Regions from separate parts of the Longispora urticae genome, predicted to be linked through region 2. Evidence: predicted binding sites of a transcription regulator. Region 2 holds the regulator's gene; the other holds the start of a gene.
The links. The regulator HrcA, encoded in region 2, represses chaperone genes, less so after heat shock. The targets are predictions, from matches to a motif close to GGTTNGCACNCTCNNNNNGAGNGTGCNAACC.

Region 1: a site for HrcA is predicted at 5,460-5,490, ahead of groES (co-chaperone GroES). Genes of this name have one in related genera too.

Annotation. Positions count from the first base shown of each region.
Region 1 covers NZ_JAQZSH010000035.1:220,495-236,100, forward strand. Annotated here, with positions in the region: gene guaB (IMP dehydrogenase) at 1-708, opposite strand, end outside; gene PT931_RS23525 (DUF5319 domain-containing protein) at 1,166-1,549, shown strand; gene PT931_RS23530 (anti-sigma-D factor RsdA) at 1,698-2,696, opposite strand; gene shbA (RNA polymerase sigma factor ShbA) at 2,693-3,265, opposite strand; gene groL (chaperonin GroEL) at 3,380-5,008, opposite strand; gene groES (co-chaperone GroES) at 5,072-5,386, opposite strand; gene PT931_RS23550 (class I SAM-dependent methyltransferase) at 5,549-6,718, shown strand; gene PT931_RS23555 (ABC transporter ATP-binding protein) at 6,961-8,706, opposite strand; gene PT931_RS23560 (ABC transporter transmembrane domain-containing protein) at 8,703-10,397, opposite strand; gene PT931_RS23565 (winged helix-turn-helix transcriptional regulator) at 10,475-10,864, opposite strand; gene PT931_RS23570 (NADP-dependent oxidoreductase) at 10,949-11,866, shown strand; gene rimI (ribosomal protein S18-alanine N-acetyltransferase) at 11,870-12,313, shown strand; gene PT931_RS23580 (hypothetical protein) at 12,325-12,579, shown strand; gene tsaB (tRNA (adenosine(37)-N6)-threonylcarbamoyltransferase complex dimerization subunit type 1 TsaB) at 12,642-13,274, opposite strand; gene tsaE (tRNA (adenosine(37)-N6)-threonylcarbamoyltransferase complex ATPase subunit type 1 TsaE) at 13,267-13,716, opposite strand; gene PT931_RS23595 (uracil-DNA glycosylase) at 13,713-14,285, opposite strand; gene PT931_RS23600 (alpha/beta fold hydrolase) at 14,275-15,363, opposite strand; gene alr (alanine racemase) at 15,360-15,606, opposite strand, start outside.
Region 2 covers NZ_JAQZSH010000029.1:18,189-33,794, forward strand. Annotated here, with positions in the region: gene PT931_RS19340 (16S rRNA (uracil(1498)-N(3))-methyltransferase) at 1-172, opposite strand, end outside; gene dnaJ (molecular chaperone DnaJ) at 337-1,455, opposite strand; gene hrcA (heat-inducible transcriptional repressor HrcA) at 1,468-2,499, opposite strand; gene PT931_RS19355 (DUF4870 domain-containing protein) at 2,631-3,062, shown strand; gene PT931_RS19360 (DUF4870 domain-containing protein) at 3,116-3,655, shown strand; gene PT931_RS19365 (hypothetical protein) at 3,645-4,484, opposite strand; gene PT931_RS19370 (enoyl-CoA hydratase-related protein) at 4,496-5,272, opposite strand; gene hemW (radical SAM family heme chaperone HemW) at 5,291-6,484, shown strand; gene PT931_RS19380 (NADH:flavin oxidoreductase/NADH oxidase) at 6,614-7,693, opposite strand; gene PT931_RS19385 (ArsR/SmtB family transcription factor) at 7,769-8,113, shown strand; gene PT931_RS19390 (coiled-coil domain-containing protein) at 8,225-9,217, opposite strand; gene lepA (translation elongation factor 4) at 9,221-11,083, opposite strand; gene PT931_RS19400 (aminoglycoside phosphotransferase family protein) at 11,174-12,145, shown strand; gene rpsT (30S ribosomal protein S20) at 12,401-12,667, shown strand; gene PT931_RS19410 (DUF3105 domain-containing protein) at 13,770-14,414, shown strand; tRNA gene PT931_RS19415 (tRNA-Arg) at 14,459-14,533, shown strand; gene PT931_RS19420 (hypothetical protein) at 14,670-15,188, opposite strand.

The sequences.
Region 1 (15,606 bases), on a different contig from region 2:
CTCGCCGACCCCGACGGCCGCCGCGACCCGCAGCCGGCCCGCGTCGTCCTTGGTGGCGTTCGGGAACTGCTCGCTCTTCGTGAAGTCCTTGACCGTGATCAGCCCGCGCAACTTGCCCGTGCCGTCGACCAACGGGAGCTTCTCGATCTTGTGCTGCCGCAGCAAGGCGAGCGCGTCGTCCTTGGAGACCCCGACCGGGGCCGTGACCAGGGGCATCTTCGTCATGATCTCGCGGACCGGGGTCGCGCCGTCGGTGACGAAGCGCATGTCACGGTTGGTCACGATGCCGACCAGCGTGCCGTCGGCGTCGATCACCGGGACGCCCGAGATCCGGAACTTCGCGCACAACGCGTCGACGTCGCGGAGGGTGTCGTTCGGCTGACAGGTCACCGGGTTCGTGATCATGCCGGACTCGGACCGCTTCACCAGGTCCACCTGGGTCGCCTGGTCCTCGACGGAGAGGTTGCGGTGCAGGACCCCGATGCCGCCGTTGCGCGCCATCGCGATGGCCATCCGGGCCTCGGTCACCGTGTCCATGGCACTGGAGACCAACGGGATCTCGAGAGTGATGTTCTTGGTGAGCCGGGTCGTGGTCCGCGTGGACCCCGGTTCGATGTCGGCTTCGGCGGGCAGGAGAAGCACGTCGTCGAAGGTCAGACCCAGTGGCAGGGTGTTCATGGCGGTGTCCGATTCCAGATGCTGCGGCATACGCAATCCTACCCAGCGGGAAACTCGCACCTCGGCGGCACCCTCTGTGATCTGGACCCCGGTCTCGCGGGCCGTGACCAGGGCCGGAACCTGCGGGCGTCACCCGAGCCCGACTCAGGCCGGCGACGGGCCCACCACCGCTCCCGGCACGGGGCGCCTACCGCGCTGGCAGGCGTCGGCCACCGCACCCGGCACGGGTCGACCCGCCGCGCTGGCGGGAGTTGGACGCCCGGGTCGGTCACCGGGCCCCCGGACGGCGACCGCGCCGGTGCCCGTCGAGCGACACAACGGCCCCCGGCCGGCGGAAACGACGCGGGGCCCGGGAGTTCGGCGCGCGCCGCGGGGCAGGCCGGGCGGGACGCGTACCCGTCGGAGGTTCTTGATCGTCGGGGTCGGCCCGAGCGCGCCAGGAAGCAGGTGGAGCGCGCAGGGGCCTCGGAGCGATACGGTAGGAGGCGTGCACGACGAGCCGATCGACCCTTTCGCCGGTGATCCGGGCGACCCCTCCGCGGGGCTCGACCCCGAGGAGCCGACCGATCCGCTGTCCGAGGACGAGAAGCAGGACGTCCTCGATGACCTGGAGGACCTGGAGCTCTACCAGACCCTTCTGGAGCCGTCCGGCGTGAAGGGCCTCGTCGTGGACTGCGAGGACTGCCGCGAGCCGCACTACTTCAACTGGGAGCTCCTGCGCGCCAACCTGCGCCACCTGCTGGACGACGGCCGGCCCCGGGTGCACGAGCCCGCGTTCAACCCGGACCCTGAGCACTACGTGACCTGGGACTACGCGCGCGGCTACACCGACGGCGTGCAGGACACCCTCGCGGCCGAGGACACCCCCTAACCCCACCATTGGGGTACTGGGGACCCGCCCGCCCCTCCCCGCCCACTGCGCGCCCGCGCCCCGGTTTCGGCCGGCCGGCCCGTGGTGCTGACGACTTTCCGCAGGCCCAGCCCGTGGCGCTGTCGACCCGACGCGGAATCCCCGGCTGTCAGGCGTTCTGCCTGGGTGGCTTCGGGGGGTTCCTCGGCGGCCGGTCGCCCTTGTGCCCGCCGCGGTCCTTGTCGTCCCCGCCCTTGTCGCCGTCGTCCTTCTTGCCGCCCTCGGCGCCCGGACCGCCGCCCGGTTTGTCCCCGGAATCACCGGTGCCGCCGGTCGGCCGGGACTTGTCCCCAGGGTTATCCACAGGCTTGCTGGCCCTCGGCGTGGGCGCGAACCTCGGATCGGCCCGCCCCGGCACCCCCTCCACTCCCCCGGCGACCCCCCTGAGATCCTCCGTGCGCTGCCGCAGCCGGCGGCCCGCCTGGTCCGAGGTGACCTTGTCCAGCCAGCGTTCGGCCTCGGCCAGGTACTTCTGCGCGTCCTCCGGCCGGCCCGTCTCCAGCGCCTGGGTCGCCAGGTTCAGGGATTCCTCCGCGCGGGTCTCGGCGAGGGTGGAGGCGGCGCGGTCGGCGTACACCACCCGGGTCACCGGCCACAGCGGGCTGCCCGGCCGGGCGTTCCCGGCGGCGGCCACCCCGCTACCCCCGGCGGCCAGCACCACCACGGCGGCAGCGGCCAACACGAGCCTCCGCCGCGACCGCCCACCCCTGACAACCGCGACTCCCGGAGAACCACCGATCCCACCAGGCCCAGCGGGCTTGCCTGGACCAGCGGGCCGACCGGCACCTCCGGACCTGCCGAGGTCACCGGACTCGACGCTGCCCCCGGTCCGGGCACGGTCCCCGGACTCGACCGCAACCAGGTCCAGACGGGCCGCGCCGTCCCGCACGGAATCATCCAGGCGAATCGCGGCGTCGGGATCGAGCGAGCTGTTCGCGGTCAGGCCGAATGAGCCGCCCGCCCGGAGCGACGGGTCCTCGTCGGCCGTCACGTCCGCGCGCCACGCCGCCAACGCGTCCACCAGCGGATCCCCCGCCGGCACGGGCCCGCCCCGGCCGAGGGCGTCGAGCAGCGCGTCCGTGCGCGCGAACTCCTCGAACGGCGTCACGCTGACACCTCCTCGTCCGCGAACGTCCGCAGCCGGGCCAGCGCCCGGTGCTGGGCGACCCGGATCGCCCCGGCGGTCATGCCGAGTACGGTGCCGGCCTCCTCGGCGGAGAGGCCGACGGCCACCCGGAGCAGGATGATCTCGCGCTGCACGGGGGTCAGGCGTTCCAGCAGGCCGGCGAGCTGGCGGGACAGGTCGGCGGCCACGGCCTGGGCCTCGGGGTCGGCGCCCGGGTCGGGGCGTTCGGGGACCTGCTCGACGGGCGCGACGGTGAGGGCCCGCTGGGCCGCGCGGTGCGCGTCGGTCACCTTGTGCCCGGCGATCCCGAACACGAACGCGGCGAAGGGGCGGCCCAGGTCCTGATATCGCGGCAGGGCGGCCAGCACAGCGAGGCACACCTCCTGGGCGACGTCGTCGGCGGTCAGGTAGCCACCACCGACCCGTCCGAGGCGCGCCCGGCAGTAGCGCAGGATCAGTGGCCTCAGCTTGACCAGCAGGTCGGACAGGGCCTGCTGATCGCCTGCCGCCGCCCGGACCGCGAGCCCCGTGAGCTCATCCTCTTCGACCATCGTTGAAGACAGACCCTCCGTTACGGTGCCCGTGTATTCGCACCGTAACGGACGCGTGCAAAAAGAACGAGCACCCAGCTTTCGCCGGGTGCCCGTCCACTGTGCACGGTTTTGCTAGTGCGCGTGCCCGTGACCGCCGTGAGAGTGGCCGTGACCTGCGTCACTGTCGTTCTCGGGCTTCTCGACGATCAGCGTCTCGGTCGTCAGGAGCAGCGCCGCGATGCTGGCCGCGTTGGCGACCGCGCTGCGGGTGACCTTGACCGGGTCGACGATGCCGGCGGCGAGCAGGTCGACGTACTCACCCGTCGCGGCGTTGAGGCCCTGGCCCCACGGGAGCGCCCGGACCTTGCCGACGACGACGTACCCGTCGTGGCCGGCGTTCTGGGCGATCCAGCGCAGCGGCTCGTCGAGCGCCTTGCGGACGAGCCGCACGCCGACGCCCTCGTCACCGGTGAGGCCGAGGTCCTTGTCGAGCACCTCGGTCGCCTGGACGAGCGCCGCGCCGCCTCCGGGCACGATGCCCTCCTCGACAGCGGCCTTGGTCGCGGCGATCGCGTCCTCGATCCGGTGCTTCTTCTCCTTCATCTCGACCTCGGTCGCGGCGCCCACCTTGATGACCGCCACGCCGTCGCCGAGCTTCGCGAGCCGCTCCTGGAGCTTCTCGCGGTCCCAGTCGGAGTCCGAAGCCTCGATCTCAGACTTGATCTTGTTCGCCTGGATCTTCACCTGCTCGGCGTCGCCGCCGCCCTCCACGACCGTGGTGTTGTCCTTGGTCACCACGACCCGCCGGGCGGTGCCCAGCATGTCGAGGGTCACGTCGGACAGCTTGTGGCCGAGGTCGGCGGTGATGACCTGACCGCCGGTCAGGACCGCGATGTCCTCGAGCATCGCCTTGCGCCGGTCGCCGAAGCCCGGGGCCTTGACGGCCACGGACTTGAACGTCTTGCGCACGGCGTTGACGACGAGGGTCGACAGCGCCTGGCCGTCCACGTCCTCGGCGATGATCAGCAGCTGCTTGTTCGCGCCGATGATCTTCTCGAGCAGCGGGAGGATCTCCTCGAGCGCGGAGACCTTCTGGCCGGTGATGAGGATGTAGGGGTCCTCCAGCACCGCCTCGCCGGCCTCGGCGTCGGTCACGAAGTGCGGGGACACGAAGCCCTTGTCGAACTGCAGGCCCTCGGTGACCTCGAGCTCCGTGGTCAGGGTCGAGCCCTCCTCGACGGTGATGACACCGTCGCGGCCGACCCGGTCCATGGCCTCGGCGAGGAGCTGGCCGATCGTGGCGTCCTGCGCGGAGACCGTCGCGACGTTGGCGATGGCTTCCTTGGTCGACACCTCGACGGCGCGGTCGAGCAGCACGCCCGAGACGGCCTCGACGGCCGCGTCGATGCCCCGCTTGATGCCGCTCGGGTTCGCGCCGGCGGCCACGTTGCGCAGGCCCTCGTGCACCATGGCCTGGGCGAGCACGGTCGCGGTGGTGGTCCCGTCGCCGGCGACGTCGTTGGTCTTCGTCGCCACCTCCTTGGCCAACTGCGCGCCGAGGTTCTCGTACGGGTTGGTGAGCTCGATCTCCTTGGCGATGGTGACACCGTCGTTGGTGATGAGCGGAGCGCCGAACTTCTTGTCCAGCACGACGTTGCGGCCCTTGGGGCCGAGCGTCACGCGGACGGCGTTGGCGAGCTGGTCGACGCCGGACTCGAGGTGCTTGCGGGCGTCGTCGGAGAAGCTGAGGATCTTCGACATGTGTGAATCCCTTTCGAAAAAAGTGATGGGCCACCCCACGAGGGGTGACCCATCACTTCACGACTACTTCTCGACGACCGCGAGAACGTCGCGGGCGGACAGGATCAGGTACTCCTCGCCGGCGTACTTGACCTCGGTGCCGCCGTACTTCGAGTAGATCACCACGTCACCGACCTGGACATCCACCGGCACGCGAGCGCCGTTGTCGTCGAAGCGGCCGGGCCCGACGGCCAGGACGGTGCCCTCCTGGGGCTTCTCCTTGGCGGTGTCGGGGATCACGAGGCCAGATGCGGTCGTGGTCTCAGCCTCGTTCGCCTGGACCACGATGCGGTCCTCGAGAGGCTTGATCGCAACCTTGGTCGCGGTGCTCATGGACATACCCTCCTGGGGTACTTGGTGTGTATGCCAACTCCACCGACGGAACCGTCGTCGCGGGTCCGGGACCGCCGAGTGCTGGCACCCTCGGGTGGAGAGTGCTAACCGAAGGTTATGTCGTGGCTGGCACTCCGTCAACCAGAGTGCCAGCCGTAAGCTGTCGTGGTGAGTCTCACCGAGCTGCGGAGCCCCGCCGGAAATGCCCTCCTGGCCCTCGCCGCCGACCTGGTGGACGGGGACCAACTGCGCGCCGTCGAGGCGCTCCGGGCCACCGGGGCCGGCCCCGAACTCGCAGGTGAGGCGCTCACCCAGGCCACCCTGCGGGCTCGCGCGGTCGGCAAGTTCGGGCCGGACGCGGCGGAGATGTTCTTCACCCGGGCCGGGCTGGAGCAGGCCACCCGGCTGACCGTGGCCGACCGGCGCGCCGCCCGGCTGGCCGCCGCCGGGGTGCGCACGATCGCGGACCTGGGCTGCGGGATCGGCGCCGACGCGCGGGCGTTCGCGAGGGCCGGCATCACGGTGTACGCGGTGGAGGCCGACCCCGGCACCGCCGAGATCGCCGCCGCGAACACCGCCGGGCTGCCCGTGACCGTCGAGCACCGCGACGCCCAGTCGGTGGACCTGTCCGGTTTCGACGCGGTGTTCTGCGACCCGGCGCGCCGGGCGGGCAACCGGCGGGTGTTCGACCCCCGGTCGTACTCGCCGCCGTGGGACTTCATCGAGAGCCTCACGAAGCGGGCGGCCGTGATCAAGCTCGGGCCCGGGATCGACCACGCGCTGCTGCCGGCCGGGGCCGAGGCCGAGTGGGTCAGCGTCGGCGGGGAGGTGGTCGAGGCAGCGCTGTGGTGCGACCGGCTCGCGGAGGTGCCCCGCCGGGCCACGGTGCTGCCCGCCGACCACCGGGGCGGGGATGTGGCCCAGTTGACCGGGGGCGGGGACCGCGAGGCCGACGTCGGGCCGACCCGGGGGTACGTCTACGACCCCGACGGGGCGGTCATCCGGGCGCACCTGGTCGCCGAGCTGGCCGACACCCTCGGGGCGAACATCGCCGACCCGACGATCGCGTACCTCTACGCGGACGAGGTGCGCGCGACGCCCTTCGCCAGGGCGTACCGGATAGAGCTGGTGTTGCCCTTCGGGTTGAAGCGGTTGCGGGCCACCCTGCGCGAGCGTGGGGTCGGGCGGCTGACCATCAAGAAGCGCGGCTCGGCCCTGGAGCCGGAGGCGCTCCGCAAGCAGCTCAGGCTCGACGGCCCGAACGAGGCGACGGTGATCCTGACCCGGGTGGCCGGGGCCCCGGTGACGCTGGTGTGCCAGCCGGCCGACGTTTCGTGAACCGCTGCCAGGTCCGGCAGCCTGCGTCGTCCACGGCGCGTTCCCGCCAGGTCTCCTCGGCGGAGAACCGGTGACCCTCGCACTCGGCGAGCTCCTGCTCGGCGAAGTGCGTGACCGGCACGGCCAGCACGCCGACGAACAGCACGACGGCAGCAGCGCTCAGTACCAACCGCCGCATGGTCCCCTCCCGTGTCCCGCCGACCGGAGCCGAGCGCGCCGGCGGGACACAGCGTAGCGGGGAACTAGTCGTTCTTTCCGCCGTGCCAGGAACTCCACAGCGCCGCGTACGCGCCGTTGGCGGCCACCAGTTCCTCGTGGCTGCCCAGCTCGGAGATCAGCCCGTCCTCGACCACCGCGACCCGGTCCGCGTCGTGCGCGGTGTGCAGCCGGTGCGCGATGGCGATCACGGTCCGGCCCTCCAGGACCGCGGCCAGCGAACGTTCCAGGTGCCGGGCGGCCCTCGGGTCGAGCAGCGAGGTCGCCTCGTCCAGGACCAGGGTGTGCGGGTCGGCCAGGACCAGGCGGGCCAGGGCGATCTGCTGGGCCTCCGCCGGGGACAGGGTGTGCTCCCCGGAGCCGACCTTCGTCTCCAGGCCCTCGGGCAGGGCCTGCACCCAGTCCAGGGCGTCGACGGCGGCCAGCGCCGTGCGGATCTGGTCGTCGTCGGCGTCGGGGCGGGCCAGGGCCACGTTCTCCGACAGGGTGCCGAGGAACACGTGGTGCTCCTGGGTGACCAGGGCCACCTGGCCGCGCAGGTCGTCCAGCGGCAGTTCGATCAGGGGCACCGCGCCGACGTCGACCGAGCCGGTCCGGGGCCCGTGGATGCCGGCCAGCAGCCGGCCGAGGGTCGACTTGCCGGCCCCGGACGGCCCGACCATGGCCAGGCGTTCGCCGGGGCGGATCTCCAGGTCGATGCCGTGCAGGACATCGCGGGTGCCGTAGGAGTACCGCACGTCGCGGGCCTCGATGTCCGAGCCGATCGGGACCTTGCCGGTGGCCTCGCGGTCGGCCGGCACCTGGGCCACGCCGAGCAGCCGGGCCAGGGACACGCCGCCAACCTGGAGCCGGTCCAGCCAGCTGAGCAGCTCGTCCAGCGGGTTGATCAGCTGCTGGATGTACAGCACGCCGGCCACCGCCTGCGGCAGGGTCACCCAGTCGTTGGTGTAGAAGATGCCCGCCCCGAGCGCGGTGGCCGCGACGGGGAGCACGTAGCCGAACTCGACGATCGGGAACCAGATGCTGCGCAGCCAGAGGGTGTAGCGCTCCGCCGCCCAGGACTCCTTCAGCGCGTCGTCGAGCCGGTCGCGGCGCCGGTCGGCGAGGCGCAGGGCCTCCACGGTGCGCGCGCCGTCGACGGTCTCGGCCAGGTTGTCGTTGATCGAGGCGTACGCGGCGTTCTCGCGCAGGTAGCCGGGGGTGGCGCGCTTGAGGTACCAGCGGGTGCCGAAGTACAGCAGCGGCACGGTGACCAGCCACGGCAGGGCCATGATCGGGCTGACCAGGGCCAGCGCGCCGATCGTGAGCACCACGGTGACGATGGCGACGAGGGTGGCGGGGACCGCGTACCGCACGGCCTCGGACATCTCGTCCACGTCCCGGGAGCTGCGGGTCAGCAGGTCGCCCGAGCCGGCCTTCTCGACCGTGGACAGCGGCAGGGCCAGGGTCTGCTCGATGAAGTCCTCGCGCAGCTCGGCGAGCATCTTCTCGCCGAACTTGGCGCTGGCCAGCCGCGCGTACCGGATCAGGAGGGCCTGGACCACGAGGAACGCCGCGATGGCGATCGCGATCTTGTCCACGGTGACCCTGCTGCCGTGCTTGGACACCTCGCCCACGAGGTCGCCGAGCAGGCGCGGCGCGAACAGGCCGGACACCGCCGCGGCCGCGTAGAGCCCGACGGTGAGGAGCAGGTCGCCGGGGTGCCGGCGCATCAGGACCAGGGCGTAGCGCCGGACCTCGGGGCCGTCCGCGATCGGCAGGAGCTGTTTCACGCCTCACCTCTCGTCACAGTCGCCAGGTACCTGGGCTCGGTCTTCAACAGCTCGCGGTGCGCGCCCTCCGCGACCACCTTGCCGTCCTCGACGTAGAGGACCCGGTCGGCGCGGTCGAGCATCAGCGGGCTGGTCGTGCACACCACGGTCGTGCGGCCCTCGCGGGCGCCCCGGAGCCGCTCGGCGATCCGGGCCTCGGTGTGCGCGTCGACGGCGCTGGTCGGCTCGACCAGGAGCAGGACGTCCGGGTCGATGAGCAGGGCCCGGACCAGCCGGAGCCGCTGCTGCTGGCCGCCGGAGAAGGACCGGCCGCGCTGGGCGACGTGCTCGGCGAGCCCGTCGGGCAGGGCCTCGACGATGTCGGCGGCGCTCGCCACGTGCAGGGCGTCGTCGAGGGTCGCGGCGTCGGCCGCGCCGGTCGGGTCGAGTTCGGCGCGCAGTTCGCCGGCGAAGATCAGCGACTCGTTGTCGGCGACCAGGATGCGTTCGCGCACGGCCGCCAGGGGCGCGTCGCGGAGCGGAACCCCACCCCAGGTCGCGACACTTTCGGTGTACCGGCCGAGCCGGTCGACGATCGCCGCCGCGTCCTCCGGGGTGGCCGCCGCGATCGCGGTCAGCCGGCCGGGGCCGATGATCGTGCCCGACTCGGGGTCGTGCAGTTCCCCGCTGGTGGGCAGGACCGCGTCCCCGGTCGAGACGACCTCGGGTTCGAGGGTGAGGATGCGGACGACCCGCTTGGCCGCCACGTTCGCCTTGATCATCTTGTCGGCGACCTCGGTGAGGGTGCGCATCGGCGTGACCATGAAGGCCGCGTACCCGTAGAAGGAGACCAGCTGGCCCGGGGTCACGTCACCGGCCAGGGCCAGGCGGGCCCCCACCCAGGTGACCAGGACCAGGAACACGCCCGGGATCAGGAACTGGGCGGCCTCCAGCAGCGACTGGACCCGGCCCACCCGGACCCCGGAGTGCCGGACCCGCTGGGACTCGGCCCGGTAGCGCTCGTTGAACGCCTGCTCGCCGCCGACCCCGCGCAGCACCCGCAGGCCGGCGACGATGTCGTTGGCCCGGGAGGTCAGGCCGCCGTACAGCTCGCGCTGGGCGCTCTGCCGGCGGTGCAGCGGGCGGAACAGCGGCCCGATCAGGGAGAGCAGCAGCGGCACGCCGACGAGCACCAGCAGGCCGAGCTTGACCGAGGTGCTGAGCATGATCGCGGCGATCACGAAGATGGCGATCACCGCGCCGCTGCCCCGGCCGAGCACGTCGATCGCGCTGCCGATCCGGGACACGTCGGAGTTGCCGACCGCGACGACCTCGCCGGCCGCGAGCCGCTTCGGCAGGGTCGCGCCGAGGCGGGTGGCCTGCCGGCCGGTGACCTGGATCGTGCGGTAGGCGGCGGCCAGCCAGTTCGTCACGGCGAACCGGTGCCGGGCCAGGCCGGAGAACACGATCACGAGGCCGAGGGCCAGGATCATGCCGGTCCAGGTCAGGAGCCCGGAGAGGTCCTTGGCCCCGATCTTGTCGATGGACTTGCCCACGGTGTAGGGCAACAGGGACTGGGCGACCATCCAGACGATGCCGAAACTGACCAGGCCGGCGACCGCGGAACCCTGCATGCGGATCACCCACAGCAGGTAGCGGGTCGCCGAACGGACATCGGGCTCGCCGGGATCGGCTTCGGGAAGTTTTCGCATGGCGCCCCCGACGCTACGCGGATCGGCCCCGGAACGCCTCCGGTTTTCGGTGTGATGTGTAAGGGGCGAACTGCCCGCTAGACCGCTACGAGTTCCCGGGTGTCGTACGCCGCCCGGGCCGCTTCCACCGCGTCCGTGTTCTCCTCGGCCCACGTCCGGAGCTGGGCCGTGAGCACCAGGACACTGCGGCCGAGGTCCGCGAGCGAGTACTCCACCTTGGGTGGGGTGGTCGGATACACCCGGCGGTGCAGGAGGCCGTCGCGTTCGAGGGTGCGCAGGGTCTGGGTGAGCACCTTCTGGCTGATCCCGTCGAGCCGGCGGCGCAGCTCCCCGAAGCGCATCGGGCCGTCGGTGAGCGCGCAGATCGCGAGCAGCGCCCACTTGTCGGCGAGCATGTCGAGCACCTGGCGGGACGGGCACGCCTTGAGGAAGCTGTCGTGCCAGGTCGCGCCGCAGTCGGTTTCCATCAGGTACCTATAGCACAAAAAGCTGCCTACTTCCCAACGGATACCGACTCGCAGAGGATGGAGCCCGACGGAGAGGAGCACGAGATGCGTGCGATGCAGGCCCAGAAGTACGGCGACCCGATCACCCTGGTCGAGCTGCCCGTCCCCGCCCCGGCGGCCGGCGAGGTGCTGGTCCGGGTGGCGGCGGCCGGCGTGAACCCGGTCGACTGGAAGGCGCACGCCGGCCACGTCGCCAGCTGGTTCGACGACGGGCCCTACGTGTGGGGCTGGGACGTGTCCGGCACGGTCGAGGCGGTCGGCGAGGGGGTCACCGCGTTCGCGGCCGGCGACGAGGTCTACGGCATGCCCCGGTTCCCGGACCTGGTCGGCGGCTACGCGGAGTACGTCACGGCCCCGGTCGACGCCATCGCCGCCAAGCCGGCCGGACTCGACCACGTGGGAGCCGCCGCGCTGCCCCTGGCCGGTCTCACCGCGCTCCAGTCCCTCGACGTGGCCGGGGTCACCGCCGGGCAGCGGGTGCTCGTGCACGCGGCGGCCGGCGGGGTGGGGCACCTGGCGGTGCAGCTGGCGAAGGCGCGCGGCGCGTACGTCGTCGGCACCGCCCGGGCCGCCAACCACGGGTTCCTCCGCTCGATCGGGGTGGACGAGCCGGTGGACTACACCGTGCCGGGCTGGCTGGAGGCCCTCGAAAAGGTCGACGCGGTACTCGACGGCATGAACGACCCGGCCCTGGTGGCCGCCCTGAAGCCCGGGGGCGTCGTGGTGACCCTGCCCGCCGGTCTGAGCCCCGAGATGACCGAGGCGGCCGAACGGGCCGGCGTGCGGGCCACCGGGCACCTGGTGTTCCCCGACGGCCCCGGGCTGCGCGCGCTCACCGCGCTGGTCGACGCGGGGACCCTGCGGGTCGAGGTCGCCGAGACCCTGGCGCTGGAGGAGGTGGCCAAGGCGCACGAGCTGGTGGCCACCGGTCGGACCCGGGGCAAGGTGGTGCTTACCATCTGAAGGATGCAACCCGAACTCGTCACCCTCGAACCGCTCCTCCGCGCGCACGTGCCGGCGGTCCTGGCCATCGAGAAGGAGTTGTTCGGCCGCGAGGCGTGGAGCCGGTGGATGGTGCAGAGCGAGCTGGACGAGGGGCACCACTACCGGGCGGCCATGTCCGGCGGCGAGCTCGTCGGGTACGCGGGCCTGGCCATCGTCGACGACACCGAGGCCTGGGTGCAGAACATCGCGGTCCGGGCGGAGAGCCAGGGTCACGGGATCGGCCGGCTGCTGCTGGAGGACCTCCTCGCGGCGGCCGGCGACCGGGCCGTCGGGCTGGAGGTGGCCTCCGACAACCCGGCCCAGCGGCTCTACGCCCGGTACGGCTTCGAGATCGTCGGCGTCCGGAAACGCTACTACCAGCCGAGCGGCAAAGACGCTCTGGTCATGCTGAGGGGGCGGCCCTAGTGTCAACAGACGTGATGGTGCGCATGTGGGAGGTCAGGGCCGAGCCGGACGGGTTCGAGGAGCTGCTGGCCTGGATCTGTGAGTACGCCGTCCCCAACGTCGAGCACCATCCGTCCCATCTGGACAGTGAGGTGTTCAGCTCCACCGACGACCGGATCGTGTGGCTGTCGCGGTGGCGGGGGTTGCCCGCGCCGCTGCCGAGTCCGCCGGCCCGGTTGGTGGCGCGGCCGCCGCACTCGTGGGACTTCACACCCGTCGAGTTCTAGAGGGGTACCGCCGGGGCGCGGCGCCAGGCCCTGGCCGACCTCATGCCCGGGACGGCACCGAACTAGGCCCGGGGTGGCTTCGGGGCGCCCGGCGGCACCGCGTCCGGCCGGCGCAGGTACAGCGGGGTCAGCTTCTCGTCCGGGGCACCCGACCGGATCCGCTCCGCCGCCAGCTCCCCGAACGCGCGCACCGACGGGTACAGCGGCTCGTCGAGCACCGGGACGCCCAGCGGGTACAGGTGCGCGCCCGCGCCGACCGCCGCCTCGTAGTCCCCGGAGATGTCGGCCGGCTTCGCGACGGACGGGCCGGTGACGGGGACCCCGTCGGCGTACACCCCGTAGTAGAGCTCCTTGCGGCGCGCGTCGGTCGCCACCAGCAGCCGGCCGACGGTGCCGTGGCCCAACGCGTCGAGGGTGCCGACGGCGTAGGTCGGGATGCCCAGCGCGTGGCCGAGGGCGGTGGCCGTGACCAGGCCGACCCGCAGGCCCGTGAACGGCCCCGGACCGACCCCGGCGACGATCGCCCGCAGGTCCTTCGTCACGAAACCGGCCTCGGTCAGGGCCAGCCGGATCGACGGGGCGAGCAGCTCGCCGTGCGCCTTGCCGTTGACCGTGACCTTCTCCGCCAGCACCTCCACCGACTCGCCGACTTCCAGGACGCCGGCCGTCACCGCCGCCGTAGCCGTGTCAATCACCAAGGTCAGCACGGGTCAGCCTCTCCGTCCAGGAGTCGCCATGCGGCTCCAGCGTCACGATCCGGGTGTCGTCGTCCAGCCGGTCGAGCCGGATCTCCAGGTACTCCTCGACCATCCGCTCCACCAGCCCGTGGCCCCACTCCACGACCGTGACCGCCTCCTCGGCGGTGGCGTCGAGGTCCAGGTCGTCCACCTCGCCGATCGAGCCCAGCCGGTACGCGTCCACGTGCACCATCGGCAGCGGCCCCGGATGCACCCGGGCGATCACGAACGTCGGACTGGTCACCGCGCCGGACACCCCCAGCCCGGTACCGATGCCCTGGGCCAACGCCGTCTTGCCCGCGCCGAGCGGACCGGTCAGGACCAGCAGGTCACCGGGTCGGAGGTAGAGCGCGAGCCGGACGCCGAACGCGCGGGTGTCGTCCACGGTCGGAAACTTCACAGCGAGTCCCCCAACAGTCGGGCGGCCAGGGCCAGGTCGTCTCTGAGCGCGGCGAGGGGCTTGCCGTTCGGGCCGAACCGGATGGCGGCCGACGGGTGGTAGGTCGCGACCACGGCACGCCCGTCGACCTCGTGCACAACACCACGCACCCCCGCCAGGGTAGTCCTGGGTCCCAGGAACCATGTCGCCGCGGTCAGCCCCAGGGCGACGATCAGGCGGGGATTGAGAAGGTCCAGCTGGGCCGCCAGCCACGGCCTGCAGTTGTCCACCTCGGCGGCCCGGGGCGTGCGGTTGCCGGGCGGGCGGCACTTGATCGCGCTCAGCACCGCCGTCTCGTGCCGGGCCAGGCCCGCGTCCGCGAGCAGCTGGTCGAGGAGCTGGCCGGACAGCCCGACGAACGGCCGGCCCGCCGCGTCCTCCTGCGCGCCCGGGGCCTCGCCGACCACCGCGAGGCGGCGGGTGAACATGCCCGGGTCGCCGGGGACCACGGTGTTGCGGGACGCGACGAGATCCTTGCAGAGGACGCAGGTGCGGATCCGGGTCGTCAGGTCGTCCCAGTCACCGTTCACGCCGCGACACCCGGCTCAGCAGCTCGGTCAGGGCCTCGGTGACCGGGACCGGGTGCTCCAGCAGCGCCAGGTGCCCGCCGTCGGCGATCGCCACGAACTCGGCGTGCGGCAGCAGCCGGACGATCTCCTCACCGTGGCTGCGCGGCGTGAACAGGTCCTTGTCCCCGGCGATGACCAGCACCTCCCGGTCCGCGAACGCGACCAGCGCCTCGGCCCGGGAATGGCTCAACAGCGTCTTGAGGTACCCCGCGATGATCTCCACCGAGGTACGGGAGATCATCCGCTCCACGTAGGAGACCAGGGCGGGGCTCGGCTTGGGGCTGCCGAAGCCGTACTTGCGGGTCAGCAGCCAGAACAGGTCTGTCGAGGCCCGGCGCGCCCGGTCGATCGCGCCCGGGGTCAGCCGGCCCGCCGTGGAGATCACCGGCAGGATCGGCTTGCGGAGCAACCCCAGCAGCGCCGGCAGCCCGAACGTCACCTCGTCGAGCTTGCCGGAGGACGTGTTGATCAGGGCCACGCCGACGATCCGCTTGCGGATCAGGTCCGGCCACTGTTCGGCCAGCGCCATGATGGCCATCGCGCCCATCGAGTGGCCGACCAGCACGATCGGGCCCGTCGGGGTGGTCTCCTCGATGACGCGGCGCAGGGTCGCGGCCAGGGCGCCGAGGTCGTAGTCGCCGGCGGCGAGCCTGCCGGAGCGGCCGTGGCCGGGCTGGTCGAAGAACACCATCCGGTACTGACGCCAGAGGGCCTTGCGCTGGAAGTGGAAGGTGCCCATGTCGAGGCAGAAGCCGTGGACGAAGAGGAGAGTCGGCGCTGGCCGGTCCGGTTTGGCAGTGCCCGGCTTGGCCTTCTCGCGCTTGCAGATCTCCACGTAGATGTCGACGTCGTCCTCGGTGACGACCGTGCGCTGCTCGTCGAACGGCAGCCGGTCGAACGGTTCGCCCGCGCACGGGTCCTCGGCGACCCGGCGGGTGCGGCGGACCAGGACCCGTTCGGCGGCCACCCCGGCCGCGACCCCGGCCGCGGCGACGCCCAGGAGGGCGCCGATGACGCCGACCTTCTTCTTCCGGCTCACCGGTACACCCGGGGGATGCGGCGCTGGCTGCCGAAGCTGGTCAGCACCTCGTAGTTGATGGTGCCCAGGACCTCGGCCCAGTCGTCGGCGGTCGGCTCCCCGTCGTCGCCCGGCCCGAACAGGGTCGCGATGTCGCCCGCGTGCACGTCGTCGTCCCCGCAGTCCACGACGAACTGGTCCATGGCGACCCGGCCCGCGATCGACCGGCGCGCGCCCCCGAGCTGCACCGGGCCGACGCCGGAC
Region 2 (15,606 bases):
TCGCGACGTCGACCACGACGCACTCGGCGGTGGCCCCCGCGCCGTCACCCAGCAGCAGCCGCTCGCCGACCCGGAGCCGCTGGACGTCGGCGGCGTGCCGGCCCTCGGGGCCGTCCAGGGTGAACCGGTCGCCGGCCGGCAGCTCCGCGACCCAGAACAAGGCCAGACTCACGCGCACTCCTCGCACTCGGGCCGGCCGCCCACCCGGGCGCCCGCGGGCCGTCCGGGGTGCCCCGCGACCACCCGCGAGAATAACCCGCCGGCCGCGCCCGCACCGACGCAACGGGCCCGGGTGCCCCCTGAGGGTCACCCGGGCCCGATCAGCCAGGTGGACGGCTACTTGAGCGCGTCCTTCACGCGGGAGAAGAACCCGCCGCCCTGCTTGGTCACCTCGACCAGTTCCTCGCCCCGGGACCGCGCGAACTCCCGTAGCAGCCGCTCGGAGTCGCCGTCGAGCTTGGTGGGCGTCTTCACGTCCAGGTGCACGTAGATGTCGCCCCGGCCGTTGCCGCGCAGGTGCGGGACGCCCTTGCCGCGCAGCCGCAGGTTGCTCCCCGGCTGGGTGCCGGGCCGGATGTCGATCAGCTCCTCGCTGTCCAGCGTCTTGATGGTCAGCTGGGTGCCGAGCGCCGCCGCCGTCATCGGCACGGACACGGTGCAGTGCAGGTCGTCGCCCTTGCGGGTGTACACCTCGTGCCGGCGCTCGTGGATCTCCACGTACAGGTCGCCGGCCGGACCGCCGCCGGGGCCGACCTCGCCCTGGCCGGAGAGCCGGATCCGCATGCCGTCCTCGACGCCGCCCGGGATCTTCACGGTCAGGTTGCGCCGGGACCGGACCCGGCCGTCGCCGTTGCAGGTGGCGCACGGGTTGGGGATGACGCTGCCGAAGCCCTGGCACGCGGCGCACGGGCGGGCGGTGACGACCTGGCCGAGGAACGTGCGCTGCACGCTCTGCACCTCGCCGCGGCCCTGGCAGACGTCGCAGGTCACCGGGGTGGTGCCGGCCGCGCAACCGCCGCCGTCGCACGTGGCGCAGACGATGGCCGTGTCGACGGTGAGCGGGGCCTCCAGGCCGAACGCGGTCTCGTGCAGGTCCAGTTCGAGGCGCAGGACCGCGTCCGCTCCCGCGCGCACGCGCGAGCGCGGGCCACGGCCGGCCGAGTTGCCGAAGAAGGCGTCCATGATGTCCTGGAAGCCGACGAAGGGGCTGCCGCCGGGGGGCATGCCGCCGCCGTTGGGCGCCAGGGGGTCGCCGCCGAGGTCGACCATCTGGCGCTTCTGCGGGTCGGACAGGACCTCGTACGCCGCGCTGATGTCCTTGAACTGCTCCTGCGCCTCTGGGGCCGGGTTGACGTCCGGGTGGAACTGGCGGGCCAGTTTCCGGTACGCCTTCTTCAACTCGTCCTGGCTGGCGTCCCGGCTCACGCCCAGGATCGCGTAGTAGTCCTTGGCCACTGTCGTCCTAACTCAGTTTTGGGAGTTCTGGGCGAGAATCTCGCCGACATAACGGGCCACCGCGCGGACGGTGGCCATGGTCGAGGGGTAGTCCATCCGGGTGGGGCCGAGGACCCCGAGGCCGCCGACGGCTGTCGTGCCGGGGCCGTAACCGGTGGAGACCACCGAGGTGGAGCGGAGATCGACGAACTCGTTCTCGTCGCCGATCAGGACGCGCACCATGCTGGAGGAGTCGGTCTCGCCGATCAGCTTGAGCAGCACGACCTCCTCCTCGATGGCTTCGAGAATCGGCATCAGCGAGCCGGGGAAGTCCAGCGCGCTGCGGGTCAGGTTCACGGTGCCGGCGAGGGCCAGGCGCTCCTCGCCACGTTCGACCAGGGTCTCCAGGAGAACGGTCGACAGACTGATCATCGCGGGGCGGAGGTCGAAACGCACCTCTTCCACCAGAGCCTGCACCAGGGTCGGCGTGTCGATCAGTTTCTTCCCGACGAGCTTCTCGTTGATCTGCCGGCGGAGCGCCATGATCGACTCTTCGTCGGTCGGGCCCGGCAGCTCGCACAGCCGCTGCTCGACCCGGCCGGTGTCCGTGATCATGACGAGCATGATCCGGGTGGTACTGACCGCGATGAGTTCCAGATGGCGCACGGAACTGCGGGTCAGCGACGGGTACTGCACGACGGCGACCTGCCGGGTCAGCTGCGCGAGCAGCCGCACGGACCGGTGGACCACGTCGTCCAGGTCGACGGAGCCGTCGAGGAAGCGCTGGATGGCCCGCTTCTCCGCCGGGCTCATCGGCTTGATCCGGCTGAGCTTGTCGACGAACAGCCGGTATCCCTTGTCGGTGGGCACCCGGCCGGCGCTGGTGTGCGGCTGGCGGATGTACCCCTCCTCCTCGAGGACGGCCATGTCGTTGCGCACGGTGGCGGAGGACACCCGCAGGTTGTGCCGTTCCACCAGCGCCTTGCTGCCCACCGGCTCCTGGGTGGCGACGTAGTCCTCGACAATCGCGCGCAGAACGTCCAGTTTCCGCTCGTCCATCGGCACGCCCATCACCTCCCTGGCACTCCCGTGGCGTGAGTGCCAGTCTACGACCGCTGACAAGTCATGTGCCGACTCTGCTGTCAGCTTGCTGTCAGCTGACAGACTTCCGTGATCAAGACCACTAGGTTGTCGGCATGACGCAACCCCCTCCCCCGCCTGGCTACGGGTATCCCCCGCCCCCACCAGCCAACTCCGACGAGAAGACCTGGGCACTCGTCGCCACCTTCGGCGCCGCGGTCGGCGCTTTCGTCTCCTGCGGCGTGCTCGGTTTCGTCGGCCCGCTGGTGGCGTTCCTGGCGAAGGGCAAGGAGTCCCCGGCCGTCCGGGCGCACGCGCTCGCCGCCCTGAACTTCCAGGCCCCGCTGAGCGCGGTGGCGTTCCTGTTCGTGATCGCCTACAACTGCTCGGGGATCATCCCCGGCGTCGGCTGGCTGGTCTCGCTCCTCGCGGGCGTCGTCTCCCTGGCCGTGTTCGTGGTCGCGATCCTGTTCGGCGTGCTCGCGGGTGTGAAGGCCAACGACGGGCAGTTCTACAAGTACCCGTTCAACTTCGACCTGATCAAGTAAGTAGGCCGGGCGCAGGGCTCCCCTACCGGGGTGCCCTGGCCTACCCTGACGTCGTGACTGACAACGATCACGACTTCCCTGTCACCGGCCCGCCGTGGAACCCGCCCCGGCCGGCCCCCGGTGGCTACCGGGTGCCCCCGCCCCCGCCGCGGTTCCAGGCCCGGCCGGGCTCCGGCTACGGGCACGGCGGCCCGGGCGACCCCGCGGACCCGGCGTACGCGGGCCCGGCCCCGCACCGCCTGGAGATGTCCGACGCCGCGATGACCCACTACCTGGGCCTGGCCGGCATCCTCGGCCCCATCCTGATGTACGTGATCAAGGGCCCCACCTCGGGCTGGGTCCGGGCGAACGCCGCCGAGGCCCTGAACTTCCACATCTCGATGATCTTCTGGTCCCTGGGCTGGATCCTGGTGTCGTTCGTCGCGGCCTGCGGGCTCGGCGCGATCACGAACGGGGTCGGCTTCTTCGCGGTCTTCCTGCTCGCGTTCGTGCCGCTGGTCGTGTCGATCACGTTCTCGGTGATCGCGGGGGCGGCGGCCAGCCGGGGCCGGTTCTACACGTACCCGTTGACGATCCGGATGATCAAGGGCTGACCTCGGCGGTGACGGTCTCCGTACCCGTCGCGCCCTTCTTCTTCTGCCAGGTGCCGTCGCCCGGGGTCCACTCCATGCCCGCGTAGCGCACGGCCCGGACCCCGTGCTCCTCGGCGTGCGCGACGAGCCAGTGCGCGTACTGCCAGCCGGCCTGGGCGTCGCGGGGCTTGAGGTCCATGGCCGTCGCCCGGGTCGCCCCCGCCTGCCCCCAGTCGAGCTTGAGCGCGGCGGCCAGCGCGGTGACGGCCGCGGAACCCTGCTGCTTCGGGTCGCCGGGCAGGGTGCACGCCACGGCCTGCCCCGCCGAGCCGCCGAGCGCCCGGGTGAGGATCTCGGACTTCTCGGCCCACTGCTCGTACAGCTCGGGGTGCGCGCTGATCTGCACGGCCTGGGCGGCGTCGGTGACCCGCATGTCCTGCCAGCCGGGGACCTTGACGAGCTTGTCGTAGAACTTGCCCGTCGCGTACCTCTGGTCGGCGATCTGTTCCGGGGTGCCCCAGCCCATGGAGGGCCGCTGCTGGAACAGGCCGATCGAGTCGCGGTCCCCGCCCGACAGGTTGCGGATCTTCGACTCCTGCCAGGCGGTCGCGAGCGCGATCACGACCGCCCGCTCGGGCAGCTTGCGCCGGATGCCGACGGCGGCGATGGTCGCGGCGTTGGACAGCTGGTCCGCGTCGAGGGTCACCGTGCCGCCGGCGGTCACCGTGCAGGACTTACCGGACACCGGGAGCTTCAGGTTCTCACCCAGGAAACGGGCCACGAAGTAGCCGCCGGTACAGACCAGCACGACTCCAACGGCCAACACGGTGAGTAACGTCCGGGTCCGCATGGGACACCACCCTACGCGCTAGTAGGGCGCTCCGGCACCCACGAGGGGACACGCTTCGCGGCGAACGCGGCCACACCCTCCCGACCCTCGGCGGACAGGAAATATCCGGCGGACAGATCGGCCAGTTCACGGAGCTTCTCGCGTACCGGGGCCCTGAGCAGGCCCTTCGCGCCGGCCAGCGCGCCAGGTGCGCCGAGAACGAGCGCGTCGAGGTACCGGCGGACCGCCGGATCGAGGTCGGATTCCGGTACGGCGGCTGTCACGAGTCCGACATGCTCGGCCCGGTGGCCGTCGAAGACCTCGCCCGTCAGGTACAACTCGGAGGCTGCACGCGGCGTGAGCCGGGGCAGGACTGTTGCGGAGATCACCGCCGGAATCACCCCGAGTCGGACCTCGGTGAAAGCGAACGTGGCGGCCGTCGAGCACACCGCGATGTCGGCGGCGGCGATCAGCCCGAGGCCACCGGCGCGGGCCGGGCCGGCGATCCGGGCGACGACCGGCTTGGGCGCCTCGACGAGGTCGGCGAGCAGGTCGACCAGCGCGGCGGCGGGCACCTCACCGGACTCGCGGGCGGCGGCGGTCTCCTTCAGGTCGGCCCCGGAGCAGAACACCGGGCCGGCGTGGTCGAGCAGGATCGCCCGGACCGCGTCGTCGGCCAGGGCCTGGCGGAGCGCGTCGGTGAACTGCCTGATCAGGGGCGTCGAGAGCGCGTTGCGGTTGCTCGGGCTGTCGAGAGTGAGAGTCGCCACGCCATCCGCGGCGGCGTACCTGACGAGTTCTTCGGCCATGACCGGCACACTAGTCGCATGCCAGGCGTACTCCCTTCCGGTGCACCCGTCCCCACGGACGGTTCGCTGCCCCCCTCCGCCCTCGCCGCCGCAGGTTCATCCGGTTTCGGGGTGTATGCCCATGTCCCCTTCTGCGCGTCCCGCTGCGGCTACTGCGACTTCAACACCTACACGCCGAGCGAGGGCGTGACCCAGACCGGCTACGTCAACCAGGTGCTGGCCGAGCTCAAACTCGCCTCCCGGGTACTCCGCGGCCCCCGCCCCGTCTCCGCCGTGTTCGTCGGGGGCGGCACCCCCACCCTGCTGCCGCCGTCCGAGCTGGGCCGGCTGCTGGAGAGGATCGACGCGACCTGGGGCTTCACCGACGACGTGGAGATCACCACCGAGGCGAACCCGGAGACCGTCAGCCCGACGATGCTCAAGGAGCTCAGGTCGGCCGGCTTCAACCGGATCTCGCTGGGCATGCAGTCGGCGGCCCCGCACGTGCTGGCCGTCCTCGACCGCAAACACAGCCCCGGCCGCGCCGTCCAGGCCGCGCAGGAGGCCCGGGACGCCGGCTTCGACCACGTCAACCTCGACCTGATCTACGGTACGCCGGGCGAGCGGCCCGAGGACTTCGCCGCGTCCCTCGACGCCGTCCTCGACGCGGGGGTCGACCACGTCAGCGCGTACGCCCTGATCATCGAGGACGGCACCCGGCTGGCCGCGCGGATGCGGCGGGGCGAGCTGCCGTACCCGGACGACGACGTGGCCGCCGACCGGTACCTGGCCGCGTCGTCCACTCTGGAGGCCGCCGGCCTGAACTGGTACGAGGTCTCCAACTGGGCCCGCCCCGGCGGCGAGTGCCGGCACAACCTGCTCTACTGGCGCGGCGGGGACTGGTGGGGTCTCGGGCCGGGCGCGCACAGCCACGTGGGCGGCGTGCGCTGGTGGAACGTGAAGCACCCCAACGCCTACGCGGCCCGGGCGGCCGACAAGGTGTCCCCCGGGGTCGGGCGGGAGCTGCTCACCGCCGAGGAGCGCCGGATCGAGGAGATCATGCTGCGGCTGCGGCTGGCCGAGGGGCTGCCGTTGGCGCTGCTCGACGGGGCCGGGTTGGCGGCGGCACACCGGGCCGTGGCGGACGGGTTGTTGACGCTGGTCGAGGACCGGGCGGTGCTGACGCTGCGCGGGCGGCTGCTCGCCGACGCGGTGATCCGCGACCTGACCTGAGGCCAGGCACGGCCGGCTAGACCAGGCACGGCCCGGCGAGGCGCGAGCCCCGATCGGGTCGGGGCGGGCCGCATCAGGCCATGTCGGGCCGGGGCCGGGCAGCGCGGGACCCGCTGCCCGGCGGATCCGTCAGAGCGCCCACGCGTACTGGACCGGCCACCCCGGCCGCGCCCCCAGCTCCACCGCCGCGCGCCGCGCCCACGACGGATCCCGGAGCAGCTCACGCCCGAGCAGTACCGCGTCGGCCTGCCCGGTCGCCACGATGTCCTCGGCCTGCTTCGGCTCGGTGATCAGCCCGACGGCGCCCACCGCCACCCCGGCCTCGGCGCGCACCCGGGCCGCGAACGGCACCTGGTAGCCGGGCCCGGTGACGACCTTCGCGTCCCGGGCGATGCCGCCGGAGGACGTGTCGACCAGGTCCACGCCGTGCTCGCGGAGCAGCCCGGCCAGCCGGACGGTGTCGTCCACGGTCCACCCGTCGCGCGGGTCGGCGGGGTTCTCCGTCAGCCAGTCGGTGGCCGAGGTGCGGTAGAAGACGGGCAGGTCCGCCGGCCACACGGCACGGACGGCGTCCACGACCTCCAGCGCGAACCGGGCCCGGTTCTCGAACGACCCGCCGTAGGCGTCGGTGCGGTGGTTGGCGTGCGGGGAGAGGAACTCGTGGATCAGGTACCCGTGCGCGCCGTGCACCTCCACCACCTGGAACCCGGCGTCGAGTGCCCGGCGGGCGGCCGCGGCGAAGTCGGCGACGATGCCCCGAATCTCCTCGACGGTCAGCTCGGCGGGGTCACGCAGGCCGTCGAAGGCCTCGGCGCTGGGCGCGACCGGGGTCCAGCCGCCGTCCGCGTCGGACACGGTCGCCGCCTCGGCCCACGGGGCGGTCGCGGAGGCCTTGCGGCCGGCGTGCGCGAGCTGGATGCCGGGGACCGTGCCCTGGGTCTTGAGGAAGTCGGTCACCCGGACGAACGCGTCGCGCTGGGTGTCGTTCCACAGCCCCAGGTCGCCGGGCGTGATCCGGCCGGCGGGGTTCACGGCCGTCGCCTCGACCAGGATCAGGCCCGCGCCGCCGGCCGCCCGGGCCGCCAGGTGGGTGAGATGCCAGTCGTTGGGTACGCCGTCGACCGCGCTGTACATGCACAGCGGGGCCATCCAGATCCGGTTCGGGATGGTGAGCGATCGCAGGGTCAGGGGCTCGAACAGGGCGCTCACGGCCACTCCTTTAGTACGACAGGCTTCGTAGTACGGCAGATGTGAAACTACCACGCCTGTCGTACTATGGAAACCATGTCGCCGAGAGCCCTGCCACACCCCGCCACGGACGAGATCACGCTCGCCGCGGTGCTGCACGCCCTGTCCGACCCGGTGCGGCTGCGGATCGCGACGATGCTGGCCGACGGGCACGGCGACATGGCCTGCATCGCCTTCGATCTGCCGGTGACGAAGTCCACGACCACCCACCATTTCCGGGTACTGCGGGAGGCGGGTGTCATCGCGCAGCACTACCAGGGCACGTCGAAGATGAGCACGCTGCGCCGCGAGGACCTGGAGGCGCTGTTCCCGGGGGTGCTGACGAGCGTGCTGAACGCGGCGCGCGGCGCGCAGGCCGAGGAAGCGGCGCACGCGGGCTGAGGAAGCGGCGCACGCGGGCTGAGCGGGCGCGGCCAGCACCGACGGCGGGCGCGGGCCGGCCCCGGGCGCGCCGAGGGGCGCCGTGGGAGATCCAGTACCCGGAAGAGGTTCTTAGCGGATCGACAGGTGCACGTGGTTGGTGTGCGCGGCGGCCGGACCGCCACCGCCCGAGTAGGACCGCCACCCGGTGCCGGGCATCCAGATCTGCCGGTACCAGATCACGTAGAGCACCGCGAGCCGGTCCGCGTTGGAGATGTACCAGGCCGCGAGCCGGTTGCCGTACTCCCGGTCGGCGCCGCTGGCGTCCACGTCCTGGAAGCCCGACGTGTTGGCCGCCCAGTCGCAGGCCCGGCCGCGCGGGTGCTCGCCACCGTCCTCACCGGACCGGTAGCACGAGACGAAGTGGTTGAACCCGGCCTTCTTCGTCTCGTTGTACGCGTGCAGGGTCCGGGGCGAGATGCAGCCGCCGGTCGTCGGGTCCTTCACGGAACAGCCCTCGGACGGCCAGCTGCCGTCGGGGTTGCGCGGGGCCGGCGAGGCGCCCGCCGGCAGCTCGCCGAACCCGAGGGTCGGGTCGCCGCCGCCGGCGTTCCGCAGCGCCTTGAGGGCGTCCTCCTGGCGCTTCTTCAGCTCCTTGAGCTGGGCTTCCTGCTCGTTGATCGCCGCGTCGAGGTCCTTGCGCTGCTGGGTCAGCGCCGCCTGGGCCTTCTTCAGGTCGGTGATCGAGCGCGCGTCCCGTTCGGACATGTACCGCATGGTGGACGCCGACTGCAGGTACGAGTCGGCGGAGGTGCTGTTCAACAGGACGTTGAGCTCGCTCGTCGTGCCGCCCCGGTACTGCGCCGCCGCCAACCGCCCGACCGCCACGACCAGGTCCTTGACCTTGGCCTCGCTGTTCGTCACCTCGACGGACAGCTCACCCTGGCGCTTCTTGGCGTTGGCGATGGCGGTCTTCGCGTCCTGGTACCCCTTGGAGGCGGCCTCCAGGGCGTCGCGCAGCGCCTTCGTGCCGCCCTCGGGGTCGGCCTGGGCCGGAGCCCCGGCCAGGAGGGTGGCCGCCATCACAACGGCCATCAATGCGGCGACACGACGACGTAATGACATGGGTTACTTCTTACCACCCGGCTTCTCGGGGCCGTCACTGGTGCTCAGCGCTGCGATGAACGCCTCCTGCGGGACCTCCACCCGGCCGACCATCTTCATGCGCTTCTTGCCCTCTTTCTGCTTCTCCAGCAGCTTGCGCTTACGGGTGATGTCACCGCCGTAGCACTTCGCGAGGACGTCCTTGCGGATGGCCCGGATGTTCTCCCGGGCGATGACCCGCGAACCGATGGCCGCCTGGATCGGCACCTCGAACTGCTGGCGCGGGATCAGCTTCTGCAACTTCGAGGTCATCGAGACCCCGTAGGTGTAGGCCTTGTCCTTGTGGACGATCGCGGAGAACGCGTCGACCGGCTCGCCCTGCAGCAGGATGTCCACCTTGACCAGGTCGGCGACCTGCTCGCCCGAGGGCTCGTAGTCCAGCGAGGCGTAGCCCTTCGTCCGACTCTTGAGCTGGTCGAAGAAGTCGAAGATGATCTCGCCGAGCGGCAGCAGGTAGCGGAGTTCGACCCGGTCGGCCGACAGGTAGTCCATGCCCTGGAGCACGCCGCGCCGCCCCTGGCAGAGCTCCATGATCGCGCCGACGTAGTCGTTGGGCGCCAGCACCGTGACCCGCGCCACCGGCTCGGAGACGGAGGCGACCTTGCCCGTCGGGTACTCGCTCGGGTTGGTGACGACGATCTCCTCGCCGTCGTCCGTGGTGACCCGGTAGACCACGTTCGGGGCGGTCGCGATCAGGTCGAGGCCGAACTCGCGCTCCAGCCGCTCCTGGATGATCTCCAGGTGCAGCAGCCCGAGGAAGCCGCACCGGAACCCGAAGCCGAGCGCCGCGGAGGTCTCCGGCTCGTACACCAGGGACGCGTCGTTCAGCTTCAGCTTGTCGAGGGCCTCGCGCAGCTCCGGGTAGTCGGAGCCGTCGAGCGGGTAGAGCCCGGAGAAGACCATCGGCTTCGGGTCCTTGTACCCGCCCAGGGCCTCGGTGGCCGGCCGCGAGTTCAGCGTGACCGTGTCGCCGACCCGGGACTGGCGGACGTCCTTCACGCCGGTGATCAGGTAACCGACCTCGCCGACGCCCAGCCCGGGGTGCTTCTGCGGCTCCGGGGAGCTGACCCCGATCTCCAGCAGCTCGTGCACGGCGCCGGTGGACATCATCTTGATCCGGTCCCGGGCCGTGATGTGGCCGTCGATGACCCGGATGTAGGTGATCACGCCCCGGTACACGTCGTAGACCGAGTCGAAGATCATGGCGCGGGCGGGCGCGTCGGCGTCCCCGACCGGCGGGGTCATCTGCCGGACGACCTCGTCCAGGAGGTGCTCGACGCCGGCGCCGGTCTTGCCGGAGACCCGCAGGCAGTCCTCGGGCTCGCAGCCGATCAGGTGGGCGAGCTCCTCCGCGTACTTCTCCGGCTGGGCGGCCGGCAGGTCGATCTTGTTCAGCACCGGAATGATCTTGAGGTTGTTCTCCATCGCCAGGTACAGGTTGGCGAGAGTCTGCGCCTCGATGCCCTGCGCGGCGTCCACCAGCAGCACGGCGCCCTCACAGGCGGCGAGCGACCGGGACACCTCGTAGGTGAAGTCCACGTGCCCCGGGGTGTCGATCATGTTGAGCACGGCCTGGTACCCGGCCTGCTCGCCCTCCTTGATCGTCCACGGCATCCGGACGGCCTGGCTCTTGATCGTGATGCCGCGCTCACGCTCGATGTCCATCCGGTCCAGGTACTGCGCCCGCATCTGCCGAGGGTCGACCACACCGGTCAACTGCAGCATCCGGTCGGCAAGGGTCGACTTGCCGTGGTCGATGTGGGCAATGATGCAGAAGTTCCGGATGTATCCGGGTTCCGTCGCGCCTGGGTCGAGCTTCACTGGCACGGTGTCCTCGGGTCGATGGGCGTGGGCTGCCTCCGATGATCCCACAAACCGCGTGGCGGGCCGGCTGGTGGCTGGGGCACGATCGTGACCATGCGTAACCCAGGGGTCGACTACACCTCCACCGCCGTCCGCCCCGACTGGAATTCCCTGCCCGCGGCCGTGCGCGCCCTGGTCGCCGACCGCCTCGGCGGCCCGGTCACCGCGGGCCCCCCGGCCGGCGGCGGCTTCTCCGGCGGTTTCGCCTCCGTGGTGCGCGGCCCGGCCGGCGCCCTCTTCGTCAAAGCGGTCAGCGGCACGGACAATCCGGTCATCGCCGACTGCTACCGCAGAGAAGCAAAGATCAACCAGGCTCTTCCCCCGGGGGTACCGGTCCCCCGCGTGCACTGGCTCGCCGACACCGACGACTGGGTCATCCTCGCGCTGGACGCCATCGAGGGCGCCCGGATGCCCGGCCTCGACGACCTGGACCGGGTCCTCGCCGCCTGGCACGACGTGATCGACGCTCTGGCCACTCCTCCGCGGGCGCTCCTCGACGTGGGCCTGCACACAGCGGAGGAGGACAACGGCCCCGCCTTCGCCGGCTGGCGCCGGATCGCGGCCGGCGAGATCCCCGACCGGATCCTCGGCGACTGGTTCCCCCGCGACCTGATCGTCCCCCTCGCACACCTCGAGAACGACTGGGCCACGGCCACGGCCGGCACCGCGGTGGTCCACCACGACCTGCGGATGGACAACGTCGTCCTCGACGCGGCCGGCGCCCCGTGGTTCTGCGACTGGAACTGGCCGTCCCTCGCGGCGAGCTGGTTCGACCTGCCGGCCCTCCTGGTGCCCGCGTACGCCGCCGGGCGGGACACCTCCGCACTCCTGGCCCGGCAGCCCGCCCTGTCCGGGGTGGCGCCCGAGCAGGTGGACGCGCTGCTCGCCGCCGTCGCCGGGTACTGGGTGGTCGCCGGGTCGCACGAGTACATCCCGGGGTCACCGTGGCTGCGGCAGCACCAGACGTGGTCGGGGGAGGCCACGGTGCGGTGGATCGCCTCCCGGCGCGGCTGGAAAGTCGACTGACCGGCACGGGCGAGCTCCCGGCAGGCGGGCCAGCGGCCTGTTCGGCGCCCTGGCCCCGACTCCGCGCACCCAGCTTGCAGGCGGGCTGAGCTGGGGTGGAGCATGGTGGGGACCGGTTCGGAGCTGGGCTCATTTTGGTCGGGCCGGCGCGGGCTGGTAACCTTGCAATTCGCGCGTGCCCATTCGTGGATCTGATCCGTGGAGACGGCGTGCGTTTGGTAAATGACCCGACTCACAAGACCGAGGCTGTGTCGCGTGGCGAATATCAAGTCCCAGATCAAGCGCAACCGGCAGAACGAGAAGGCTCGCCTGCGCAACAAGGCGGTCAAGTCTTCGCTGAAGACCGCCATCCGTAAGTACCGCGAGGCGGTTACGGGCGGCAACGTCGAGGCTGCTGGTGAGCTCCTGAAGGACGCCACCCGCAAGCTGGACAAGGCTGCGAGCAAGGGCGTCATCCACAAGAACCAGGCCGCGAACCGGAAGTCGTCGATCGCTTCCGACTTCGTCAAGCTGTCTGCCTAGTCAGACCACACACTGAGCCGCCCCAGCCTGGCTGGGGCGGCTCAGTGTCGTTCCCTGCCCCGCCAGCCCGGTGCCGTGGTCGGCTCTGCCGGCTCGGCGCTGCGGTCCATCCTCGCCAGCCGCGCACCTTCACCTGGCCGTCGAGCCGGTCGACCTGGCTGGTCAGGCGCCAAGCCATAGCGCTGGGCAGGCCAGGCGGGTCCCGCCTCTCCGTTTCCTGGTCGTGCGGGCGCCGGGCGGGTGTCGTTTGCGTCACGTTGTGCGCTTAGGGTCACGCTAGGATGCGTCCGTGACGACGCCTTCGCAGGACCAGCCGCAACCTGACCCGCCCGCCGTCCCGGCTCCCGCCGAGGGCGGCCTGCCATTGTGGCCGGACAACCAGGCGGAGAACCCGTCGGCGGTTCCCGCGCAGTCCGGGCCGCCCGCGGATTCCCGCGACCTGCCGCTGTGGCCTGCCGAAGACGCGCGCACTCCCGTGCCCCCCGCTCCGGCCAGCGCGCCGGATGGGGCGACCACGCCGATCGCCCCCGCCGGCCAGCCCGGCCCCGGACATGGTTCGGCACCGCACCAGCCGGGTCCGGCCGCGCATTCTTCCGCGCCTGGGCAGGCCGACCAACTTGGTCAGTCCGGCCAGTGGGGTCAGCCCGGGTCGGGTTCCGCGGATCAGGGGCAGCTGGGGGGCGGCCATGCGCCGCAGGTACCTGGCCAGGTCTGGTCCGGGGGTTCTTCGCCTTCGGGGGTCACGCCCGGGCAGGGGCCGTCCGGAACACCGGGGGCTCCGGCCGAGGCGGCTTGGCAGGGGGCTCCGCACCAGGCCGGTCCCGGTGCGCCCAGCGGTCCTTACGGCGCGACGCCCGGGGGTCAGCCTGGGCCCTACAGCCAGGCTCCCGGCGTGCCCACCTACAGTCCTGACGGTCCTTACAACGCTGGTCCGGGCGCGCAGCCCGGTCCTTACGGGGCCGCTACCGGGGTGCAGACCGGTCCTTACCCGCCCGGGCAGCCCGGGGCCTACGGGGTCGAGGCCGGCCCTTACGCGCCCGGGGCCCAGCCTGGGCAGTACGGACCCTACGGTGCCCAGCCTGGGCCTTACGGGGCCGGGCAGGTGCCGCCGTATGGGCAGCCGGCCTACGGGACGCCCGGGTACGCGGTGCCGTCGACGGGCAAGTCCGGGGTCAACGTGGGGCTCATCGTCGGGCTGGTGGCCGTGACGCTCGTCATCGTGCTGGTCGGGGTCGGGGCGCTCGTCTGGGTGCTGAACGGCGAGGACGACGCGGCGACCAGTACCTCCGGGAAGGGTATTTCGGGGTTGGTCGACTATCGGGCCACCACGCCCGGAGGGCTCGCGGCGACACACACGCCCGGGGAGGTCACCTACCCGATGACGCCGCCGGCCGGCGGGCCGCACAACCCGCAGTGGCAGAACTGCATGGGCGACGTGTACCCCCGCAAGATCACTTCGGAGAAGGCCGTGCACAGCCTGGAGCACGGGGCCGTGTGGATCACCTATGACCCGCAGCGGGTCGTGGCCTCGGACGTGGAGAAGCTCGCCGCCAAGGTGCGCGGGGTGGACTACATGATGATGAGCCCGTTCCCGGGGCAGGGGGCGAAGATCTCACTGCAGGCCTGGGGGTACCAGCTGGCGGTGGACAGTCCGACGGACAAGCGGATCGGGCAGTTCATCCAGAAGTACCGGCTGACCGCGTCGCTGGAGCCCGGGGCGGTGTGCTCGGGCGGGGCTACCGAATAGTGGGGGCAGGGGGTGGTCTGCTAATCTTTCCGAGGTTCGCAAGGGCCCCCGTAGCTCAGGGGATAGAGCGCTGCCCTCCGGAGGCAGAAGCGCAGGTTCGAATCCTGCCGGGGGCACCACAGATTTCCGGGTAGTACACAGAAGCCTCTGACCAGCCAATATGGCAGTCAGGGGCTTCTTTCGTCGCATCCGGCTAGCCACGGCTGTATCCGGCCCCGCCTACGGGTTTCTACGTCAAATGGACGTCCAAGTTTTTCAGGCCCACCCGAGTGCCGAGTCGACCCGCTGACACAGAAGCCCGATCCCTCCGTCCAGGCACTTGGCGCAGATCCGGTACAGGATCTCTACCGACTGGCCCGCCCACTCGGCAGCATCAGTCGGCGGAACCCCGCCGTTGAGCCATGTCGAGATCGCGGCGTGCCGCAGGTCATACGGCACCGCCGCCAGCGGCCCGGCGGCCACTTCTCCCACGAACACCTCGCGACGCGCTCTTCTCCAGGCTCGGAGGATGGTTCCAGTGGGCAGTTCGGTGCCGTTGCGCTCCCCCACGAACACCGGCCCGTCAGCGGCGGTGCCGAACAGGAACCAGCGGGATACCTGCCGGTGGTTCTTCTCGTAGTGACTGGCGAGGCCGAACCTTTGGTGCTCGTCAGGTCGCGGTATGCCACCCAGCCCGGGGATATCCTCCATACCGAAAGGCGGGTGCACGTACGGCTGTCGACAACTGACACACCAAACCGGGTGGATCCACAGCAGTAGCCGCTTGAACTTCACCGACCCCCCAACCACCCGAAGGGCGATGGCTGGGCCGTCCTGTTCAACGTGCGACCGGGCGTTCGCTTGGGGAGCTGGCGCATCCTCGCGAACGTCTCCATAGCCTCCGAACGTAGGTCGCACGGTTCAAGCTGCCCGCACGTCGTGCACGTGCCTGAAGGTGAAGTCGTCAGGTGCTCGTCGATCAGCGCCTGCGCCTTGTCGAGCTGGTCAAGCGCGGCGGTACCGAGGTAGATGGTCACGGCTGCTTCACTCCCGCACTCCCCGCACATGCCACCCGTTGCCCACCGGACACTCAAACGGGATAGCCACGTAGTCCTGCCCGATCCGGTCCTCGAACGTCTTGGCTTCCCGCTCGCTCAGGATCGTGCGGTGATCGCAGCTCCGACAGGGCGTCGGCCGCGGAACCGATCGGTTA